3 regions of the Burkholderia arboris genome follow, and region 2 is predicted to be linked to each of the others. Evidence: riboswitches for the same ligand, from Rfam matches in the RefSeq annotation. Region 2 holds a riboswitch; each other region holds the start of a gene.

Region 1 (3,272 bases), on a different replicon from region 2:
AGGCGAACCGGGCCATTGTACAAAGGCTTGCGGCCGCGTGCCGGGCGAACTTTTTACCGCTTTCGGCAGTCCGCGTATTATCGGCATCCCGTTACGGTTCGCGCGGTGCGACGAACGGGTGACGGATCGACGAGGATCAACATGAAACGCGATTGGATTATTCGCGGTACGGGCTGGGCGGCGGCGCTGTGCGTGGCGCTGCTGACGGGCTGCACCAGCTATGTGACAACCCAGGTCACGGCCTTCTCCGACTGGAGCGGCAGCGACGCGACACGCACCTATGCGTTCACGCGCACCGATGCGCAGAAGAACAGCATCGAGCAGTCGACCTACGAGCCGATCGTCGCGAACGAGCTGTCCGCGTATGCGTTCCGGCAGGTGCCGCCGGCGCAGGCGCGCTATCTCGTCGGGCTGACCTATGCGGTCGGCAGCGATCTCGTGACGGTGCCGCAACCGGTCTACTACGATCCGTGGTTTGCGCCCGGGCCGTACTGGCGGCGCGGGCCGTGGGGCCCCTGGGGCCCGTGGGGGCCGATGCCGGCCGGCTATGTCGCGCAGACGTACCAGGTGTTCGACTACACGCTCGGGATCCGCATCACCGAGCGCGCGACGGGCAAGGAGGTGTACAACGTGTCCGCGCGCACGACCGGCGACAACGGCACGCTGCTGTATGCGATGCCGTTCCTCGCGCGCAGCGCGCTCGCCGATTTCCCGCTGTCGAACGGCGCGGTCCGCTCGGTCCGGCTGCCGGTCGACAAGCGCGGCGGGCCGGCGGCGCCGGCCGCCAACGAGCGCGCGGTGCCGGCTGCACCGGCGTCGGGCGCGGCCGTCGCGAAGTAGCGCAGTATCCCGCTCGGCGCGGCCGTCCGGCCGCGCCGGCCATTCCCCTCCGTCAGACCCCGATACCCAGCAGCGCCAGCGCGCCGAGCACGACGAACAGCACGGCTGCGATCCCGTGCACGAGCTTGGTCGGCAGGCGGTGCGCGAAGCGGTCGCCGAGCAGGATCGCCGGCACGTTCGCGAGCATCATCCCGAGCGTCGTGCCGGCCACGACGCCGATGTAATCCTGGAAGCGTGCGGCCAGCGCGACGGTCGCGATCTGCGTCTTGTCGCCCATTTCCGCGAGGAAGAACGCGACGAGCGTCGCGCCGAATACGCCGAGCCGCGAACGGTTGGCGTTGGCTTCGTCGGCATCGAGCTTGTCGGGCACGAGAATCCACAACCCCATCGCGATGAACGAGAACGCGAGCGCCCAGCGCATGATCGACGGCGTGACGAGCGCGCCGAGCCATTCGCCGAGTGCGCCTGCGAAACCGTGGTTCACGAGCGTCGCGACGAGCACGCCGAGAATGATCGGCACCGGCTTGCGATAGCGCGCGGCCAGAACGAGGGAAAGCAGTTGGGTCTTGTCGCCGATTTCAGCGAGGGCGACGGCGCCGGTGGAGATCAGGAAAGCTTGGGACACGGATGGGGTTCCACGGGCCGATGTTGTGCGTGCGAGCGACGATCCACGCCGCGCCGGGCCCTGATGCGGCGCGCTGTGAACCATCGGTCTCGCCAGGCCAACGTGGCTGCGTCCGCCATGGCCAAACGGCCAAGTCTGTTGACGGACGCCTCCGTCACGATGCGCGCCGGGGGCGCGGGACATCGAGCGGAGCGGCTACTCCCCAATGAGCGGCGAATTCTAGCACGGCGGATTGCGTGCGGGAAAGCGGCCGGGCCGGTGTGGGGCCCGATCGGCGTGTGGCGCGTCGGGCTGCCCGGCAAGCGCGGCGGCGAATGCGCCGCGCCTGCCGGGGCAGCGTTCCGGCACGCCGCTACCGTTACGCGGTGGCCGCGCGGCGCGCGGCGCCGCGCTCGTGGACGAGTTCGCCGGCTGCGTAGGTGCGGTACACCGCGCGGTCGTCGCCGAGCAGCGCGAACGCGAACAGCAGTTCCTCGAGTGAATCCGCGCGCTTCGTGCGACGCGCGAGCAGCGGCGTGGCCTGCGGGTCGAGCACGACGAAGTCGGCTTCGGTGCGCGGCTTCAGCGTGCCGACCGTGTCGGCGAGGTCGAGTGCCTGCGCGGCGCCGGCCGTCGCGAGCCAGAACATCCGCGTGGCGGTCAGGTGGTGGCCCGACAGCCGTGCGACCTTGTGCGCCTCGTTCATCGTCTGCAGCATCGAGAACGACGTGCCGCCGCCGACGTCGGTCGCGAGCGTGACCGGCACGTCGTGTTCGCCGGCCTTGTCGAAGTCGAACAGCCCGCTGCCGAGGAAGAAGTTCGACGTCGGGCAGTGCGCGACGACGGTGCGCGTCTCGGCCATCCGGCGGCGGTCCTCGTCGTCGAGGTGGATGCAGTGGCCGTACACCGCGCGCGGACGCAGCAGCCCGTAGCGGTCGTAGATGTCGAGATAGCTGCGATGGCCGGGGAACAGTTCGGCCACCCATTTCACCTCGTCGACGTTTTCCGCGACGTGGCTCTGCACGAACACGTCCGGATGGCGGCGCGCGAGTTCACCGCACGCCTCGAGCTGCGCCTCGGTCGACGTCGGCGCGAAGCGCGGCGTCAGCGCATACATCTGGCGGCCCTTGCCGTGCCAGCGGTCGATCAGCTCGGCGCTGTCGTCATAACCCGATTGTGCGGTGTCGCGCAGGAACTCGGGGCAGTTGCGGTCCATCAGCACCTTGCCCGCGATCATCCTCAGGTCTCGCGCGTCGCTCGCCGCGAACAGTGCATCGGCCGACTGCTTGTGCACCGTGCAGTAGACGAGCGCGCTCGTCGTGCCGCACGCGAGCAGTTCGTCAACGAAGAAATCGGCGACTTCGCGCGCATGCTCGGGATCGCCGAACTGGCGCTCGGTCGGGAACGTGTACTTGTCGAGCCACGGCAGCAGGCCCGGCGCCGGCGACGCGATCATGTCCGTCTGCGGATAGTGGATGTGCGTGTCGATGAAGCCCGGCACGATCAGCTTGTCGCGCAGGTCGTGGACGACCGCGTCGCGCGCGAGCGTTGCCGCGAGTTGCGCGTACGGGCCGGCCGCGACGACCTTGCCGTCGGCGACGATCAGGAGGCCGTCGGTCTCGTAGTTCGCGGCCTGGCTCGATTGCGCCGGGTCGCCGTTGAAGGTCAGCAGCTGGGAACGGAAAGCGGTTTGCGTCATGACGAATGGTCCTGCATCAAGGTAAGGCGAACAGAAGAAAGCGATCGACGCCGCACGGGGGCGGGACGGTGCTTCGCGAGCGGTGGCGGCACGCTGCGTGCGGCACGACCGGAGGCGATTGCGCGGGCG
Region 2 (3,272 bases):
CAGAACTCACGCGGCGCGACGACATCGAGATCTCCGGCAAGCTCAACCAGTTCCTGCAACTCTCGCATGCCAGCGGATCGACGGCCGCGCTGCGCGCCGATCCGGCCGTGTTTCATGAAGTGCTGCTGTCGCACCCGGGCGTCTATCTCGGCATCTACGACGCGCAGAACCACCCGCTCGTCGAGCATTCCGACGAGGCCGGCAACACGCTCGCTTCCGTCATCGCGGCATCGCATCCGGCCGGTGGCAGCGCCGGCCCGTTCACCTGCTCGCCATCCGGCATCGGCACGTCGCGCTGCGTGTACGCCCGCGAAACGCTGCCGTCCGGCGAAGCGATCCAGGTCGCGCTCGCGCGCACGGCGACCGACCGGCATTCGCTGCTCGAAAGCTATCGTGTCGACATCTGGCTCGCGGCGGCCGTCGGCGCGCTGCTGGTCGGCGCACTCGGCTATGCGGTCGCGTCGCGCGGCCTGCGCCCGGTCGAGAGCCTCGGCCGGCAGACGTCGCGCATCGAGGCGCACAACCTGAACGCGCGCCTCGACGCGCGCGGCGGCCCCGTCGAGCTGCGTGAACTCGCGACGTCGGTCAACCGCATGCTCGACCGCCTCGAACGCGCGTTCGTGCGGCTGTCGCAGTTCTCGTCCGATCTCGCCCATGACATGCGCACGCCGCTCGCGAACGTGATCAGCTCGTCGCAGATTACGCTGTCGCGTGCGCGCTCGACCGAGGAATACGAAGCGCTGATCGATTCGAACATCGAGGAATGCGAACGGCTGCAGCGGATGATCGAGAACATGCTGTTTCTCGCGCGCACCGACAATGCGCGGCAGCACCTGAAGGCCACCGCGCTCGACGCGGGCAGCGAACTGCGCCGGCTCGCGTCGTATTTCCAGGCGCTGGCCGACGAAGCGGGCGTGCGCATCGACGTGCAGGGCGAAGCGCCGGTCATCGCCGACGCAACGCTGTTCCGGCGCGCAGTGAGCAACCTCGCGTCGAATGCGCTCGAACACGCGGAAGCCGCGTCGACGATCGAGCTGGCCGTTTCGACGCAAGGGAATTTCGCAGTCGTCGAAGTGACGAATCGCGGCGGCGCGATTCCGCCCGAACAGGTCGAGCGGATCTTCGAACGCTTCTACCGCATCGATTCGTCGCGGCACGGCGCGGCCCGCAATGCGGGGCTGGGGCTCGCGATCGTGAAGTCGATCATGGAACTGCATCGCGGCAAGGTCGAAGTCGCGAGCCGCGACGGGCGCACGACGTTCGCGCTCTACTTTCCGCGCAGCGTGGAAGGGCAATCCGGTTAGCGATTCTCATTCACGACGTTCACGTGACGTCACCCCATGCCGATTGCTTTCCGATGCGGCAAGCGTGCCCGCCATGCACGCGCCTTTCCTCATCCGATGCAAGGATATGCACACGCAAGCTTGCCGAAAGCAATCGGCTCGGCTAGACTGCCCTTCGTCTTTGGGGAGTAGCCTGCTTTCCGTCCCCCGGAAAGCGAACGCGTCAACACACTCGGCCTGCGGCCGTGGCGCGTTCAGCCGGATCGGCTTGGCGAGACCATAGGCGCATCGCGTCGTTCCTGGTCGGACGTCGGCGGATGCGCCATGGTTCGTCAGCGTCCGACCACGGAGTCCCCATGTTCCCCGCAACCTTCTCCCCGCGCTCCCCCGCCCGTTACGCACGTGCCTGCGGAGGTGCCGCATGACCTACATGTTCCTCGAACTGGCGTTCATGCTGATCGTCATCCTCGTCGCGGCCGAGGTCTTTACCAATGCGCTCGAACATCTCGGCGAACGCCTGAAGATTTCCGAAGGCGTTACCGGTTCGCTGTTCGCGGCCGTCGGCACCGCGCTGCCCGAAACGATGGTGCCGCTGCTCGCACTGGCCGGCGGCACCGCGAACCAGGCCGTCAACGAGGAAATCGGCGTCGGCGCGATTCTCGGCGCGCCGCTGATGCTCGCGACGCTCACCACGTTCCTGATGACGCTCGCCGTGATCCGCTCGCGCGGGCTGCGCGGCACGATCGCACCGGAGCGCACGGGCTTCGTGCGTGACATGAACTACTTCCTCGCAGCCTTCTCGCTGGCCACCGCCGCGATGTTCGTCCCGCATCACAACTGGGCCGTGCGGGCACTGCTCGCCGCGATGCTGGTCGGCATCTACGTGATGTACGTCGTGATGACGTTCCGCGCATCGACCCAGCTCGTCGATGCCGGGCACGGCACCGAAGCGCCCCATGCGATGTTCCTGTCGCGTCTCGGCCTGCCGACCAACCTGGCGACGATCGCGCTGCAGTTGCTGATCGGCCTCGCGTTGCTGATCGCCGGTGCGAAGGGCTTCATTCACGGCGTGGAAGGCGTGTCGCACGTGCTCGGCATCTCGGCGCTGCTGCTGTCGCTGATCATCGTGCCGATCGCGACGGAGTTGCCGGAGAAGGTCAACAGCGTGCTGTGGATCCGGCGCAAGAAGGACACGCTCGCGTTAGGCAACATCACCGGCGCGATGGTGTTCCAGGGCACGCTGCTGCCGGCAATCGGCATCATGCTGACGCCGTGGGAGCCGCGCCCCGAAGTGCTGACCGGCGTGATCATCACGTTCGCGGCGGCCGCGTGGCTGCGCTTCAATGCGCGCACGCGCGGGCTCGCGATCTGGGCGCTGCTCGCGAACGGCGCGGGTTATGCGGGGTATCTGGTCCTGACGCTGACGCGTTGATGCTGATGCCCTGACGCCAGGAACGGGCGCGCCGGCCGACGGACACGTCGGCGCGGCGCGCTTCGCTGCGCGGGACGCAGGCGGCAACAACGCCCGCTCCGGACGATCAGGAACCCTTGACGAGCTTGACGATCGTCAGCGTGCCATCGACCTTCTCGATCCGCACCTTGACCTTGTCGCCCGCATGCGCATGCGCGAGCATCGCCGCATCCTTCGCCTTGAACGCCATCGTCATCGCCGGCATCCCGACGTTTTCAAGCGCGCCGTGCTTCAGCGTGATCTTGCCGCTCGCGGCATCGACCTTCTTCACTTCGGCATCGGTCAGCGCGGCATTCGACTCGGCCGCACCGTCCGACGACATCTTCATGCCCGACATGTCCATGCCCGACATCTCGCCGGCGGCAAACGCCGGTACGGCGACAGCGCCGAGCGCGACGACGGCGGTTGCGGTAGCGGTGGCGATCAATCGATTCATCTTCATCGTAATTCTCCAGTTGGGGTGGATGGCACGTTCGTGCCGGAAGGAACTGCATCGGAATGCCGCACCTGGCCCGCGC
Region 3 (3,272 bases), on a different replicon from region 2:
AAAATCGAGCCGCCGACGATCTCGGCCACCATCATGGCCGCGCACAGCCCGATAACCATCCAGGTCCTGCGCTCGTTCTCTTCGTGCGCGGCGCCGAGAAAAATGTGGTCGTGACCCGCGCCGAACGCGGCATCCTTGAAATCGCTCATTCGGGCACCCGATTACTTGAAATAGCTGTGGACGACTTCGACCAGCTGCTCGGTCGCGCTGCCCTCGTCTTCATGCCCCTCGGCATCGACAAGATGGCTTCGGATGTGATCCTCGAGTACGACCGCGAGCAGCCCGTTCATCGCGCCGCGACTGCTCGTGATGAGCTGGAGAATTTCGTTGCAGCCGCGCTCTTGTTCCAGCGCACGCTCGATCGCTTCGACCTGCCCCTTGATGCGGCGGACGCGATTCAGCAGCTTCTGCTTTTCCTTGACGGTGTGACTCATGATGGCTCCCTGATATAGCGTGGGGGAGTATATTATAAATCCCCATTCCATATAGGGAGGAGGGGTATCGGTCGGCCTAATGCAAGGTTGGCTCGCGGAAGTTGTACTTGCGGATAACGGGACCAGATTTCCTGCAGTGCCAGGTCGACGCGAACGCTCGGATACTTACGCGACGGCATCGATCACCGGGTTGCGATGCCGTCGCAGATTTCGTCAGATGACAAACAGCAACGCCGCGAAGACTGCATAGAGCCAGCCAACTTGCGCGAGTTGTCGGCTGCGCACCTTCGCTGCGCTGAATGACCATTGCAGGAAGGCGATAGCCAGTGCCGTGATGCCGGCCGCGAGAATGGAAGGCGTCGCCAGATGCCACGGAGTAAAGAACAGACCAAACGCCGTCGGGATCGTCGCCTGGATCATCATCGCGCCGCTGATGTTGGCCAGCGCAAGCCGCTCCTTACCTTGTCGCACCCAGATCACCGCGTTCATGATTTCGGGCAGTTCGGTCGCAATTGGGCTGAACAGCAACGCGGTGAGCTGCGGGCTCAATCCGAGCCATGGGCCGACAGCTTCGATCTGACGGACAAACAGATGGGATGCCGCGAAGATCACCACCAGCGCTCCGATCACCTGCAACGCCACCCAGAACATGGCCGGATTTACATCGCGCGGGCGCAGCTTCAACGGTTCGAGTTCGCCGTGCTCATCGCCGTCGCCGGAAGCAGTCAACTCCTTCCAGCAGTAGACCGCGTAGGCTGCGAGAAAAGCGAGGCCGAGCAACGGCTTGAAGCTGAAAAGGACTAGGCCGAGCCCGATCTTCACGACGAAAATCGCAAGAAACCAGAGCTGGTCCCGCCGAAGACGCTTCGTGTCGGCATCGATCGCGCCGGCCCGCACTTTACCCACGCGACGGGCCGTGGCCAGCAATGCAACGCCGACGACCGCATATGCGACCGTGCTCAGCGCGAGTGGTCCGCCAATCGCGGCGCCAACGCCGATTTCCTTCTGCGCGGGTGAGCTGCCGAACGCCACTGCGACGAGCGTCACCACGCTTTCCGGAAGCGCGGTGCCGAATGCGGCGAGGATTGTGCCGGTCGCCGTCTGCGTCAGATTGAGCTTCTGGCCCAGCCACTCAACGCCGTTGACGAACGTTTCGCAGGAGAAGTAGATGATGCCGGCGGCGGCGATGAGCAGAGCGAAGGTCAGGATCATGACAGTCGCCCCTGGACGAGGGTGTGGGGTGCGAATAGCACTTCTAGTTCTCCACGAGCCGGGCCACTTAACCAATGACGCCGCCCTTCGCCCGGCTCGGGTGGAAGGAAGGCGTCAAAGGTCTCGTCAGGCCGTGGAACGGCTGCCGGCGCCATGGCATGGGATGCCAATTATGTTGACGACGGCGCTTTGCCGGGGATGGCAAAGCAGACTACTCCCCTAAGACGGGGGCGATTATATCCGGCTATTGCGTCGATAGGGTGACGCTACAGCGCGACAGCCGCAATGGCACGCGGAGCTCGGCTCCGGGAATAAGTGCCCCAAAGCGTACGTTTACAGTACGTATCGCTCGCCGCACAAAACGTTCATGCCGTCACACCGGCAGGGGCGTTTGTGTGCTCGAAGATTGGCGCACGGTAGTCGCTCGACTCGCGGCAGACGCGATGCTTCGATGCACTTGGAGGTAGCCATGCATGACATTTACAAGATCGTCATCGTCGCCGGTGCGACTGCGCTGGGGATTGCATCACATGCCAGTTGGGCGCAGCAGACAGTCAACGCGACATTGCTATCGAACTCGATCCAGCTCAAGACGCAAAGCGTGAAGTCTGGTCGCATCACGCTTGATGTCAAAAATGATGCGGGCAACAGCATGGAGCATGAGCTTGTCGTGCTCAAGACAGATCTCTCTGACGATGCGCTGCCTGTCAGCAAAGGACAGGTGCTGGAGCACAAGCTGAGAAAAATCGGGGAAGTGGAAGACATCGCGCCGGGCAAGAGCAAGCGCATGTCGCTCAAGCTCGCCCCCGGCCACTATGCGCTGATCTGCAACAAGCCGGGGCACTATGAGGCGGGCATGCATACGGCACTCGTCGTGACGCCGTAAAGCACTCCACCGGACCGAGAGCTGGCCCGCAGAACTCGAACGTCGTCTACTCTCGTTCCGCCTGAAGGGTCACCCGCCGCGCGACGGATGACCCTATCTCAATCCCGCCCGAGTGAGGCGCGGCACTTTCTTTGAACATCCAGCGGCTACCTGGCACGTTCCGGACCCCGGCGCTGAGCTGTCGGCGCGTCAGTCAATTGCTCCACCACCGCACATTTACCAACGCCCTGCGGAGAGGACGTGCGGCGCTACACGGCGATCCCACCAAGCAACCTTGTAGAATTGATAACACATGAGTAGCATAAGCTACATGGAAACAATTTCAACTTGGTCAATCCTCGTTCTGACCCTTCCGACGGAAAACGCAACGGCCCGCATGCGGTTCTGGCGCGCGCTCAAGGCGAAGGGCTGTGCGGTGTTGCGCGACGGCGTCTACCTGCTGCCCTACACCGAAGAGCACGAAGGGACGCTGCACGAGCTCGCGGACGCAATTGCCGAGAGTGGTGGCGCAGCTCACCTGTTGCGCGCACCGAGCCTGAACCCGTCACAGGAACAGGAATTCCGTGCGCTGTTCGACCGGGCCGACGACTACACCACATTCACGCGCGCGCTTGCAGATGCGCGCAAAACATTGGCCGGCCAGTCCGCCACTGAGCTCACCCGCCTGCTGCGTCGCTTGCGCAAGGATTTCGACGCGATCCAGGCGATCAACTACTTCCCGGGTGATTCGGCCACCCGCG

What was found. Region 2 has a riboswitch for manganese ahead of OHZ10_RS20680 (sodium:calcium antiporter). Riboswitches for the same ligand answer to the same signal wherever they lie in the genome.
Region 1: linked by a shared signal. The riboswitch ahead of OHZ10_RS05020 (TMEM165/GDT1 family protein) and the one ahead of OHZ10_RS20680 (sodium:calcium antiporter) in region 2 are both predicted to bind manganese.
Region 3: linked by a shared signal. The riboswitch ahead of OHZ10_RS15045 (sodium:calcium antiporter) and the one ahead of OHZ10_RS20680 (sodium:calcium antiporter) in region 2 are both predicted to bind manganese.

What each region holds. Positions count from the first base shown of each region.
Region 1 covers NZ_CP109821.1:1,054,863-1,058,134, forward strand. The annotation lists gene OHZ10_RS05015 (DUF4136 domain-containing protein) at 142-840, shown strand; gene OHZ10_RS05020 (TMEM165/GDT1 family protein) at 893-1,465, opposite strand; yybP-ykoY riboswitch at 1,560-1,681, opposite strand; gene guaD (guanine deaminase) at 1,824-3,143, opposite strand.
Region 2 covers NZ_CP109822.1:758,881-762,152, reverse strand. The annotation lists gene OHZ10_RS20685 (heavy metal sensor histidine kinase) at 1-1,304, shown strand, start outside; yybP-ykoY riboswitch at 1,455-1,631, shown strand; gene OHZ10_RS20680 (sodium:calcium antiporter) at 1,705-2,715, shown strand; gene OHZ10_RS20675 (copper-binding protein) at 2,822-3,196, opposite strand; gene OHZ10_RS20670 (efflux RND transporter permease subunit) at 3,193-3,272, opposite strand, start outside.
Region 3 covers NZ_CP109821.1:3,201,794-3,205,065, forward strand. The annotation lists gene dmeF (CDF family Co(II)/Ni(II) efflux transporter DmeF) at 1-149, opposite strand, end outside; gene OHZ10_RS15040 (metal/formaldehyde-sensitive transcriptional repressor) at 162-434, opposite strand; gene OHZ10_RS15045 (sodium:calcium antiporter) at 648-1,646, opposite strand; yybP-ykoY riboswitch at 1,704-1,878, opposite strand; gene OHZ10_RS15050 (plastocyanin/azurin family copper-binding protein) at 2,116-2,532, shown strand; gene OHZ10_RS15055 (chromate resistance protein ChrB domain-containing protein) at 2,843-3,272, shown strand, end outside.